One region of the Peribacillus sp. Bi134 genome, then DNA from elsewhere that is predicted to be linked to it. Evidence: riboswitches for the same ligand, from Rfam matches in the RefSeq annotation. Region 1 holds a riboswitch; each other region holds the start of a gene.
What was found. Region 1 has a riboswitch for S-adenosylmethionine ahead of LQ188_RS02190 (YezD family protein). Riboswitches for the same ligand answer to the same signal wherever they lie in the genome.
Positions count from the first base shown of each region.

Region 2: another riboswitch for S-adenosylmethionine. It lies ahead of LQ188_RS21030 (methionine ABC transporter ATP-binding protein); the one in region 1 lies ahead of LQ188_RS02190 (YezD family protein).
Region 3: another riboswitch for S-adenosylmethionine. It lies ahead of mmuP (S-methylmethionine permease); the one in region 1 lies ahead of LQ188_RS02190 (YezD family protein).

Region 1 covers NZ_CAKKLN010000001.1:461,615-465,884, reverse strand. Annotated here, with positions in the region: gene sat (sulfate adenylyltransferase) at 1-569, opposite strand, end outside; gene LQ188_RS02195 (phosphoadenylyl-sulfate reductase) at 599-1,315, opposite strand; gene LQ188_RS02190 (YezD family protein) at 1,484-1,627, opposite strand; SAM riboswitch class I at 1,798-1,906, opposite strand; gene ssuE (NADPH-dependent FMN reductase) at 2,188-2,721, opposite strand; gene LQ188_RS02180 (TetR/AcrR family transcriptional regulator) at 2,912-3,499, opposite strand; gene LQ188_RS02175 (SDR family oxidoreductase) at 3,674-4,270, opposite strand, start outside.
Region 2 covers NZ_CAKKLN010000009.1:159,814-164,083, forward strand. Annotated here, with positions in the region: gene LQ188_RS21015 (SDR family oxidoreductase) at 1-90, shown strand, start outside; gene LQ188_RS21020 (NAD(P)H-dependent oxidoreductase) at 156-701, opposite strand; gene LQ188_RS21025 (GNAT family N-acetyltransferase) at 1,124-1,591, shown strand; SAM riboswitch class I at 1,732-1,843, shown strand; gene LQ188_RS21030 (methionine ABC transporter ATP-binding protein) at 2,098-3,120, shown strand; gene LQ188_RS21035 (methionine ABC transporter permease) at 3,134-3,784, shown strand; gene LQ188_RS21040 (MetQ/NlpA family ABC transporter substrate-binding protein) at 3,806-4,270, shown strand, end outside.
Region 3 covers NZ_CAKKLN010000001.1:293,648-297,917, reverse strand. Annotated here, with positions in the region: gene mmuM (homocysteine S-methyltransferase) at 1-116, opposite strand, end outside; gene mmuP (S-methylmethionine permease) at 113-1,501, opposite strand; SAM riboswitch class I at 1,585-1,687, opposite strand; gene LQ188_RS01450 (flavin reductase family protein) at 1,912-2,520, opposite strand; gene LQ188_RS01445 (alpha/beta hydrolase) at 2,538-3,146, opposite strand; gene LQ188_RS01440 (ring-cleaving dioxygenase) at 3,146-4,093, opposite strand; gene LQ188_RS01435 (ring-cleaving dioxygenase) at 4,118-4,270, opposite strand, start outside.

The DNA.
Region 1 (4,270 bases):
TTCCTCGTTTGGAAGCCGACAACCGTTTCCCAGCCCTTTTCAGCAAAAGCTTTTCTTGTCTCGACCGGGTCCAAATAATTAGCTTGAAACTGCGGACGCTCTATTCTCTTGATCAACTTTATTTCCCCGCCGGCATATACATCACCGCGGTTATATAAATTTTTCACTCCTGGATGCTTCTCATCATCCGTTTGATAAACTAATGTCGCTTCCAATTGCTTATCTGGTGTGTATATATCGGAAACGGAGAGAACCCCGTATGTTTCACCTTCATGAGTCAACGTTACTTCTTCACCTATAGTAAGGGTTTCGGCAGTTTCTTCGGTCAAAGGCAGCGTAATCGGGATGCTCCATACATGACCGCTGCTAAGCCTCATATCCTTGACCACTGTCTCATAGTCACTTTTTGTAAAGAATCCTTTAATTGGACTGTAGGCACCAGTGCCTATCAATTCAAGATCACTTAAAGCAATTTCATCGATTTCGATTGACTTTGTTATTTTACTAATATCATAATTTGGTTCCCAAAGATCGATTAGTGTTCCTCCGTGCGGTAAACTGATTGTCATGCTAATTTCCCCCTATGGTTTCTATTTATTTAAGATAAATGCAATCCGCATTCCGTTTTTTGAGCTCCTTGCCAACGGCCAGAGCGTAAATCATCTGCATTGAAGGCTGGTGCTGTACATGTTTTACATCCAATGCTCGGATATCCATTATCATGCAGGATATTATATGGAAGTCCGTTTTTATGGGCATAGCGCCAAACATCTTTCCATGTCCAATGTATAAGTGGACATATTTTAACTGACTTGAACTTATTATCCTTATTGATATACTCGGTCGAAGCCCTTGTCTCGGATTGCTCCCTCCGCAGTCCCGAAAGCCATGCTGTTGCCGTTGAAAGCACATCGGTAAGCGGAATGATTTTACGGATGTTACAGCACTTATTTGAATCTCTAACCCATAATTCATCCCCATATTCCGCTGCTTGTTCCTCAAGCGTCAAGGCAGGTTTCTTCATTTCTATCGAAAGCTTTGGATATCGCTTTTTCACTTGCTCGATCAATTGATAAGTTTCCTCAAAATGAACATCTGTATCAAGGAAAACTATTTTGGCAGAAGGATTGACCTTCGCCAATAAATCCGTAAGCACGATGCCTTCAATGCCAAAACTGCAAGCATAAATCAGTTCGTTTCCATAATGGTCATTCGCCCATTGCAGAACTTCCAAAGCACCTTTTGTCTCACTGTCTTCGGGAAATACAGGGAAATCCCCAGTGTTGAAATTTTCATAGTTTATTAATGCAGCCAACTTTGTAGCCCCCTCTAAAACTTGCTGTATCAGGTTAGAGTAACTGTTGATCAATACCCGTTGTAATCTTCTCCAGTTTGTTTGACTCTAGGAAAAAGAGACGAATCTAACCAATACTCTCTTTATATCAGTTAAACCCGCCTCTAGTTTTTCTAGTCAGCAGATACCTTATTTAATTCTTAATTTTTCATTTCTTTCCATTTGAATGATTTTACCATCCTGGACAATAAGTGTAATGGACCCATATTTCATAGAATTAAGCATTTCTTGAAGTCGTTCAAATATTTCTTCAAGCTGATTCTCTTTATCCAAGCCTGTTCCTCCTTTAAGAAAATCCGCGAATTTCTTATTTTCACCGCTGATCAAATGAATTTCTTAGATTTATATAATTCCAAACAACCTTACATTGTTATGGTTTGCCTACAACTTTCCAAAAAACAAAAATCTTTCCATGATGGAAAGATCCCAAGGTAAATATCTTTACCTTATCTTCCAAAATGATCAACATTTTGTTGGAGGTAGCACCTTGCATCGACCATGCAGGTTGCTGGACTTCAAAGGGCCAATTCCCTCCGTCGCTCTGGATAAGTTTTATTATTTTAAATATTAACATATATTTAATCCTTGTCAATGGAGTTTTCTTATAAAATAACTTGGTTTAATATTATGGATGAACTGTTATTTTTATACACACTATTCCGATTATGATTTTATGTTCATGTAAATATGAAAATAGACTCGTCTTTTTAGATAAAGCCTCCAAAAAAATGAGTCTATTTTCATTAACAAGCCTATAATTGGCGCCAGTCATCATCTGAAAAAATAATTTCTCGAATTCCAGTCCTTTTAAACGAAGGGATTACTCGAATTCATTAATTTCTTAACTGTATCGCTTCTACAAATTCTTGAACTTGACTCTGGACCCGATCAATTAAATGCAAATCATTTATCGGTTTTTCTGAATTCTGTTTATCTATTTCCTTATCAACAAAATAAATGCCCTGCAGCGGCTCGCCTTTTAATATTGAAATTAATGGTTTAAGTGCATAGTCAATCGCCAATAGATGCCTGTTACTTCCGCCAATCATGATTGGCAGTACTGGCTTACCCTTAAAAGCACCTTCTGGCAGCAAATCAATCAAGGCCTTCAATACACCTGTATAAGAAGCCTTATAAACCGGTGAACCAATAATGACACCTCTAGCTGCTTGAATTTTCTCTGAAAGCTTTAAGATATCTTCGCTATTATATTTGCCTTGGAATAAATCATCTGCTGAGAAATCCGTGATTGAGAAATAAGCTGTAGTAAATCCTTCGTTTTCGACTAATGATTGAATATGTTTTAGTGAAATGTCCGTTCTGGACGGAATAGCCGGACTTCCTGATAAAATTACGATATCGCTCATTTAATATACCCCTCCAATATTACATGATTGCCAGATAAAATCTTCGTAAAGCATTTCGTACAGTATGCATTTATCGTAATAGTCTGAAAAATATAAGTCAAATCTTACACTCTGGACATCTACTCTGAATGAAAAAAGAAACGGTCATATTTACGGCTTGATGCTCATGCCCTTAAATATGACCGTTTCATTATGTATGTTTTTGTTTGCCATGAATACCATATACCAAAAGTTGAGCAATGCTCTTAATTCGTTCAGAAGTAAAATATGGCTCCTTTTTCTGCTGGTGGATCTCATAATGTGTAGATAATGCCAATGTGAAAGAAATGATCCCTACATTAAATAGGATAATATCAGAGATATATTGTATCTCACCACTATCTATTCTCTTCTGTATTTCAATATGCCTGGCATTCGGCTTGAAAATCTGATCTACATATTGCTTCGAAATATCTTGATCGAATTGTGTTTCCCTGAATAGTATCGAAAATTGTTCTTTATTATCAAGAATTTTATTTATCATGGTGCAAACATGATTCTCCACTAAATCATCCGTGGATAGATGGCTAGTCCCATCTTCAGTTTCCTCTTTCTCATCAGGGGTAATTGTAGCTAATAGCAAATCTTTTTTGCTGTCAAAGTATTTGTAAATAGTAGCTTCGGAAACATTGCATGCAGAGGCAATTTCATTCGTTCTTGTCATGTCAAAACCTTTAGTGGCAAAAAGAGTCCGGGCTACATTTATGATTCGTTCTTTCGTTTGCTGCCCTTTTTTCAAAAATATCAACCTTCTTTTATGATGATAAGACCGGTGTCACCAATCTATTTAACATGATATCCCGATGGTATCAATCGGTCAATATTACCTTTGATTCATTAGAATTCAATATTCCCATATATCATAAATAGAAAACATCGTCTAAATTGGGACGAAGTTTTCTTTTACAGAAAATCACTTAAAGGATGCATAGCCATCATCGACCATGACTACACTTCCATTGATCGCATCCGCTTCCTCTAACGATAATAGATAGACGGCATTTGCAACGGCTTCTGGCTTAATTAATTTACCGCGCATTTGACTTGCATTCAATTTATCGATGATTCCCATATCTTTATAGCCTTGAATGATAGGAGTGTCAACCCCGCCTGGCGCAATGCCCACTACCCGTATGCCATAAGCACCCAATTCCAAAGCGGCGGTCTGTGTCATCATTCTTACAGCTCCTTTAGTCGCCTGATAGGCAAAGGTTCCGTGGGAAGCTAAGTAGCCAAACACAGAAGCGGTATTAATAATGACCCCCTTGTTACCTAGCTCCTTCATTTTCCGCCCTGCTGCCATGATTCCAAAGGCAACTCCGTGCTGATTCACTCCAATCGTTTTGAAGTAACCCTCCATATCTTGATTGAGGATCATACCGCCTGCACCGATGCCGGCATTATTAAACATGATATCGATCCTTCCGAATCTTTCCGCTGCTTTTTTGATTAAGGATTCAACATCCTCCTGCTTAGAAACATCCGTTTTTACAAAAATGGCCTCTCCGCC
Region 2 (4,270 bases), on a different contig from region 1:
TCTTCAGAGTCCAGTTATGTAACGGGCATCACTCTATTCGCTGACGGAGGAATGACGAAATACCCTGCATTCCAGGCGGGAAGAGGATGAATTTTGTTTAATGATGCAAAAAGACTCCCAGCAGGCTCAAACCTACTGGGAGTCTTTTTTTATCATTAACGAGTATGATGATTATACCAGCTAATGAAATTATCGACGACCGTATCGATAAACTGGACAGTCGACTCATGTGTAAGCCTGCCTTCGTTATCGATTTTGTCATGCACTGCACCAACATATACTTCATTCCCTGGAAGGAGTGGGGAGGCGATGCCTATTGCGAATAAGATTTCACGCAAATGCAATTGAGCTTTAACCGTTCCTAATTGCCCCATTGAAGCACCCATGATCCATGATGGTTTGCCGATCAAGACTTTATCGACACGTGATAACCAATCGATTGCATTGCCCAATACACCTGGAATCGTACCGTTGTATTCAGGAGTTACCCACAAAACTGCATCTGCTTCGGCCACTTTGCTTTTAAATTCTTTTACAACTGATGGAGGGTCATTTTCAATATCTTGATCATAAAAAGGTAAATCCCGAATGTTCAATATTTCGAGATCGAACCGATCTTGATATCTAGATTGAATATATTTGGCAAGCTTAAGGTTGTAAGACTCTTTACGGATACTTCCCACTATTGCAACAACTTTCATCTTCAATACCTCCAATGATTTTTATAATGGATAATCATGTAAATGTATTCCACTTACCTATTATAATTGGAATGTAAATGAAAGGGAAAAAGGATGCTTGGAAAAAAGTTGAGTTAGAGCTTAATAAACAAATTCCTCTCGAACATTCATTCACTTAGGGTTACCCTGCAAAGTTAGACTCGAAAATTAAATAGATTTGTTTGTGCCAATCCAATCCCCATTACTAGAACTCACCAAACAATATTGCATTTGTTTTTAATTTAATATTATGGCCATTCCTATAGGGATTAAGGAAAAATCCTTTCAGAGAAAATGAAATAAGACGCTTGAAAAAGTAAATAATGAAATATCATGAAGACCGTAAGTGAAATGAGTTTTTTTGCTTGAAAACTATTTTACTAAAATGATAGGAGAGGATGAAGTTGATCTTTCGTACCATTGATACGAACAAAGATAAAGATATTATCATTAAATTCAGGAAAGATTCCTTTGTTGTAAGTTTTGGATCTGAGGCAGGTTTTGGAGATGAAAATACATATCTGCAACGAATGGAAGAAAGGGTCCGTAAATTCCCGGGGGGGCAGGTGATCATTGAAAAGGACCAAGTACCGATTGGGCAAATGGAACTTCGAATTCGGGCGTATGAAGGAACTGAGATCGGCTATGTAGATCTATTTTATCTTATTCCCGGATACCGCAGTAAAGGCCTTGGCAAGGAATTGGTTCGCTATGCAGAAAACTTTTTCGGGCGATTTAATGTATCCGAATATCATTTAAGGGTTTCTCCGGATAATCAAAGGGCGATTCGCTTATATAAGAATTCAGGCATGATGAAGATAAGGGAAGAAAATGAAATATACCCAGTATGGAGAATGGGCAAATCATTATAGAATATAAAATTTAAACTATATTAATATAATTTAAAAGTGTCAATCACTATACTGTGAAAATATTTTAACCGATGAAAAATATAGTTGACTTTAGAGAAATTAGAATATATAGTGAAGGACATAATTAAATATAACGTTAATTCTTATCAAGAGATGTGGAGGGACTTGGCCCTATGATACCTCGGCAGCGGGTTTTTACTTTTGTAAAAATACTGTGCTAATTCCAACGGACGAAAGTTTGAAAGATAAGAAGGAGCTTTTCTTAGATAATTAATTTAAGAGTTTACTCTTTTTTATATGTCTAAAGAGGCCTCTTCTGTCTGATGACGGAAGAGGCCTCTTTTGTTTATTCAAAATGTATATGGTTATTAGGAAATTTGGTGCAATTACTCATGAGTTTCGCATACTCGTGAGTTTCGAATTTAACCCTATCATTATGAAGCGTTGCAAAGCTCTTCTCTCTGGATAATGAATTCGTACAAATAAACAACATGGGGGGAGATTGGATGATTGAGTTTCAAAATGTTAAAAAGGTATATCAAACAAAGAAACAGACTGTCGAGGCTTTGAAGGGCATTAATTTGACAGTGGAAAAGGGGGATATATTCGGTGTAGTCGGTTATAGCGGGGCCGGGAAGAGTACGTTGATCAGGTTGGTCAATTTGCTTGAACATCCTTCAGATGGTTCGGTGATTGTTGGGGGCAAGGATTTAACCAAATTGAGCGCGAAGGAATTGCGGGCAGAAAAGAAAAAAATCGGGATGATCTTTCAGCATTTCAATTTGCTAAACTCAAAGACCGTTTTTGATAATATCGCCATGCCGCTGATTTTATCGGGAACCCCTGGTAAAGAAATCAAAAAGCGGGTAGGCGAGCTGTTGGAGTTCGTTGGCTTATCGAGCAAAGCAAAGAGTTATCCGGAACAATTATCCGGCGGTCAAAAGCAGCGGATCGGCATTGCGAGAGCATTGGCTACCAATCCATCGATCTTATTGTGTGATGAAGCTACCTCGGCATTGGATCCGCAAACAACGAGTGCTGTTCTGCAGCTCTTAAAGAAAATCAATAAAGAATACAATATTACCATTCTGTTAATCACTCATGAGATGTCTGTCATTCGGGAAATTTGCAATAAGGTAGCGGTCATGGAGGGCGGATGCGTCGTTGAACAAGGTTCGGTTTTCGAAGTTTTTGCGAAGCCGCAAACGGATATTGCAAAAAACTTCGTGAGAACGGTCATACATGACGAAATTCCACAAAGTTTCCTAAAAAGCATAGGGTCCCATATCCCGATTATTTGGAAAATTAACTTTATTGGGACTACTTCGGGTACTCCTTTGCTTTCAACCATCTCGAAGAAATATGATGTTCATTTAAGTGTTTTATCAGCCAATATTTCTGAAATTCAGGAAACGCCTTTCGGGAATTTGATCATCGAAGTGACCGGGAATAAAAATGAGGTGGACAAGGCTTATCAGTATATTAAAGATGAGGGGATTCTCGTCCAGGAGGTGCAGATAAATGGGTAATACGCTTTGGGGAATGGAAATAACGGCAGATCAGCTGTCGACAGCTTTCGGTGACACACTTTATATGGTAGCCATCTCATTGGTATTTTCCGGATTGATTGGTCTTCCGCTTGGTATCCTGCTTGTCATTACAAGAAAGGGCCATATCCTGGAGAATAAATGGGTCTTTAATGTATTGAACCCGATCATCAATATATTGCGGTCGGTTCCTTTCATCATCTTGCTAGTAGCACTTATTCCGTTTACCAGAATGATTGTAGGCAGTGCGATCGGAACGAATGCGGCCATTGTTCCGCTAATCTTTTACGCGGCTCCTTATATCGCCCGGCTTGTGGAGAACTCCCTGTTGGAAGTGGACAAAGGGATCATCGAGGCAGCTCAGGCGATGGGGGCGACGACATGGCAAATCATTTATCGTTTTTTGATTCCTGAGGGACTTAGTTCGTTGATCCTTACATTTACAACAGCGACAATCGGGCTTGTTGGATCTACGGCCATGGCAGGTGCCGTCGGTGCAGGCGGGGTCGGAGATTTAGCTTTGGCTTACGGTTATCAAAGGTTTGATACGATGACGATGATCGTCACAGTGGCGGCGCTCGTGATCATCGTTCAATTACTGCAATCCACCGGGAATTTTGTTTCAAGAAAAATCAGAAGAAGATAAAAATAACAGGAGGTAGGAGAAATGAAGAAAATCTTATTAACGATCATAGTATTGGCATTGGCCATCTTGTCTGCAGCATGCGGGAAAGAAGAAGGTGCATCAGGCGGTTCGGATGATGTGAAAACAGTAAAAGTCGGTGTCAGCAGCGGGGATACAAGAACATGGGAATACATTGTCGACATAGCGAAAGAGGAAGGGCTTAATATTGAACTGGTCACTTTCAATGATTATATCCAACCGAACCTTGCTTTAAGTGAAGGTGAAATTGATGCCAATTCATTCCAAACGGTCGCATACTTCGATGAATTCGTTCAAGACCAAAATCTGAAATTAGAGGCCATCGGGTCGACTGTCATTGCTCCTATGGGCCTTTATTCGAAAAAACATAAAGATCTCAAGGATCTTCCGGATGGCGCTACGATTGCCGTTCCGAATGAAGCAACGAACTTTGGCCGTGCACTGCTTCTTCTTCAGGAAGCTGGATTG
Region 3 (4,270 bases), 170 kb from region 1:
AGCGGGTCGTCCAAATCACATCCATGCCTCTCTAGCTCTGTAGCTAAAGCTCCGTCTAAAATCATGACTGAATGATCTCGTAAAATAGCGTCAATTGGGTTAGTTTTAATGTTCATGATTTACTCCTCTTTTCTTTATGGTTTTGTGTCAGATAATAACTTCCATAGCAAATCAAAATAAATGGAATGCCACAATATAGTGCAATTCGTTGTGTAGGATCAAATGCAATTCCTATGCAAGAAGCTAGGCATAGCATAAAAGAAACGATTGGTACGAGTGGATATAATGGCGTTCGATAAGCTAAGTCATTTACTGAATTTCCTTCGTTTATATATCGTCTGCGAAATAGAAATTGCGACATGCTAATACTCATCCAAACTACAACAACGGCTAGTCCAGAAATGGATACAAGCACTATGTAAACAGTATCCGGTGCAATAATACTCGAAAACAGGGCTAAGCAGCCGCCCAACATACTGAAAAGGACTGCATTTATCGGAACTCCCCGTTTTGTCAATTTTGCAAATATTGGTGATATAGTTTCCTTATCTGCAAGTGACCAAAGCATTCTGGATGCCGCATACAGTCCTGAGTTTGCAGCAGACAAAATGGCAGTTAATATAACAAAGTTCATAATATCCGCTGCATATGGCACACCAATCCGTTCAAGAACTGCCACAAAGGGGCTTTCTAATACGCTTGCATCCGAAATAGGCAATAATGCGGATAATACAACGATGGTTCCTACAAAAAAGATAATCAATCTCCATAATGTCATACGGATTGCCTTTGGTATCGTTTTTTCTGGATTCACAGTTTCTCCAGCTGCAATTCCAATTAATTCAGTTCCAGAGAATGCGAAATTCACCGCAAGCATCGTCATTATAATGGCAAAAGCACCATTCGGAAATAAACCTTCACTTGTAAAATTGGAGAATAACGGAGCGGATTGTGAATGAATTATTGGAATGAAACCTAGCATTACCGCTGCTCCCAAAATAATGAAAATCACAATGGCAAATACCTTTATAGACGCAAACCAGAATTCGGATTCAGCGAAAAATTTAACGGTCCACGCATTTAATGCCAAAACCAATATGGCAAATAGTGCACTCCATATCCAGACATTGATTGATGGAAACCATCTCTGCATCAACAATCCTGCAGCCGTGAATTCCGAACCAAGTGCAACTGTCCAAGTTAGCCAATACAACCAGGCTACTGTATACCCTGTCCCAGGACCTATGTATTTAGCTGAGTAGCTATGAAACGCACCTGTCTCGGGCATATGTACTGCCAGTTCCCCTAGACATAGCATGACTAGATAAACCACTAATGCCCCAATCAGATACGAAAGGATGGTGCCAAACGGGCCTGCCTGTTGAATCGTATAACCCGAACTTAAGAATAAACCTGTTCCAATCACCCCGCCAAGCGATAGCATTATTATATGCCGTGCCTGCATTTTCCTTTGAAAATCATGCTTCCTTTTGTTCTCCATTCTTACTCTCCTTTATCTTGCATCCAGAAAAAACGAAAACGCACTCTAAAAAAGAGTGCGTTACTGACAAATAAACACGTACGGTCTTATCTATCAAGGTTTCACCCCCTGGAATTAGCACAGTGTCATTGCAGACCTGTTGCTGAGGTTTCATAGGGCCAGTCCCTCCACCTCTCTGGATAAGAAATTATTTTTTTATAACTTTATCAATCTATGAAAAAATTGTCAAGTTTTGTTTCGGTTTGTAAAGGCTTCCTTTAAAATCCAAACGATCAACGCACCTTTGGCATAGATATGAACTTGTTTTTGGAACAGTCGCTTACATTATAGAATTGTAAATAATGCTAACCGGGAATAATTTTTAAAAAATGACGACACCTTAAAAGATGACGCCATTTTTCTTATATTCCTTAAGGTCTTTCAATTTCAAATAATTCTCCTAGTTTTGTATAAGTATGACCCGCTAATCTTGCTACTGGTTTTAGCCCATTCTGGTCAATTCGGCCATTATGGTAAATCTCCTGCTCTATATGATAGCAGACTATTTTCCCTATCAATAAATCACAACCAGGTTTATTCTTGGAACCTGCCAAAGGTATCGCATGCTCCAATGTGCATTCAAAGCGTACCTTCGCTTCTTGCAATCCTGGTACCGACACCTTATCACTAACAGCCTGAGTGAAATTGGTAAGACCCAATTCACTTTCGTCAGACGGGAGTTCCTCGGCCGTTCGATTTGCATCAGCAACATTGTCTTCATCAGTGATATGAACAACGAATTCACCTGTTTGAATTGCATTTCGGGCCGTGTCCTTCAAAACTCCTTCTTTCCGTTGAACAGAAATGGAAATCATCGGAGGATTGGAACTGACTATGTTAAAAAAACTGAACGGCGCTATATTGATTGTACCGGTTTCGGATTGTGTCGTGACCAGGGCTATTGGTCTCGGTATGATGCTTCCAGTCAAAAACTTATAATTTTCCCGTTCTGTAAGACTTTCAGGATTTACTGAAATCATCTTCATCCCTCTCATTCTTATAAAAAGTTCTTTTGAAACCATGAACTTGCTGCATCAACCTCTGAACGTGTTAACTGATGACCGTAATTTTCCCAGTGAACGTCCACCGCAGCACCCGCTTGCAGTAAAATCCGATTAAGTTCATCAGTTTCTGCTGCGGGGCAAATCGGATCGTTTTTACCTGCAGCAATGAATACAGGTATATCCGATAGGGACGGCAAAGCAATCCCGCGTCTAGGCACCATTGGATGATGAAGAATCGCTCCTTTTAATGCCCCTTCGAAATGGAACATCAAACTTGCTGCTATGTTTGCACCATTAGAATAACCTAATGCCACCACTCTGTCACGATCGAAGTCATATTGTCCGGACGCTGATTCCAAGAAGTCATAAAGCTCCTTCGTACGGAAAATCAAATCTTCTTCATCAAAAACTCCTTCAGCCAGCCGGCGGAAATAACGGGGCATTCCGTTTTCAAGTACATTTCCCCGTACGCTGAGTACGGATGATCCCGGTGAAACCATCTCCGATAATGGCAAAAGATCCGTTTCCGTTCCTCCAGTGCCATGTAAAAGCAAAAGCAACGGTGCATCTGGATTACTTCCTTTTTGAAAAATATGCTTCATCATTTATCCTCCTCTAGTACCCTCGGCACTGCCGGCAGTAACGTTTTCTCCATAATTTCCCTTTTTTCTTCAAGCCAAGGCGGCAGCATTAATTTACTACCCATCGTTTCCTTCGTTTCATCATGAGCAAAGCCAGGTGGATCTGTGGCAACTTCAAAGAGTATGCCTCCATCTTCCCTGAAATAAATGGCATCGAAGTATTGGCGGTCTTTAAAGGGTGTCACGCCATAGCCATGGTTTGCGATATGTTCCCTCCATTCTTTATGATCTTCATTATCGCTTGCACGCCATGCAAGATGATGAACAGTTCCCACTCCGATTTTCCCATTTGGCAAAACCGTTTTTTTAACATCTATCAAATTTCCGATGTCCGATGTTGATTTGAAGCGAATGAAATCGCCCTCTTCCCCCATCTTTTGCAAACCCATCACTTCCTCTAAAAGTTCCATCGTTTTGATCGGTTTAGACGTCAATAATACAGCACCGCCGAATCCCTTGATTGCCTTATCAGCTGGTACACCGCCGAATGACCACTCGCTATTTTTACCTTCTTTACGCTCAACCAGTTCAAGTTGCAATCCATGTGGGTCCTGAAATCCCAGATAATCCTCGCCGAAGCGTGAGATCTTTTCAAAGTCAATATTAAATTTACCCAAGCGCGTTTCCCAGAAGCCCAATGAACCTTCCGGAATGGCATATGTTGTTATCCCCACTTGTCCGGAGCCAATTGTCCCTCGGTATGCCCCAGGCCAAGGAAAGAAAGTGATGATAGTGCCCGGTGAACCTGATTCATCTCCGAAATATAAATGATAGGTGCCTGGATCATCAAAATTAACGGTTTTCTTCACCATACGCATTCCCAGCACTCCAGCATAAAAATCCACATTCTCTTGAGGATTGCCTACAATTGCGGTTATATGATGTATTCCTGCATTTTGCTTTTGCATGCCGATTCCTTCCTTTCCCCTTGATTAATTAGTTGATTTTGTATTCAGTGGTTTTAAATTCGATTCAATATCTTTTCTTTTTGATTCTAAAAATGGCGGCAGGGCAAGGTTCTCACCTAGGTGCTGCTCTGCTTCATCAACTGCAAATCCAGGTCCATCAGTAGCTAGTTCAAATAA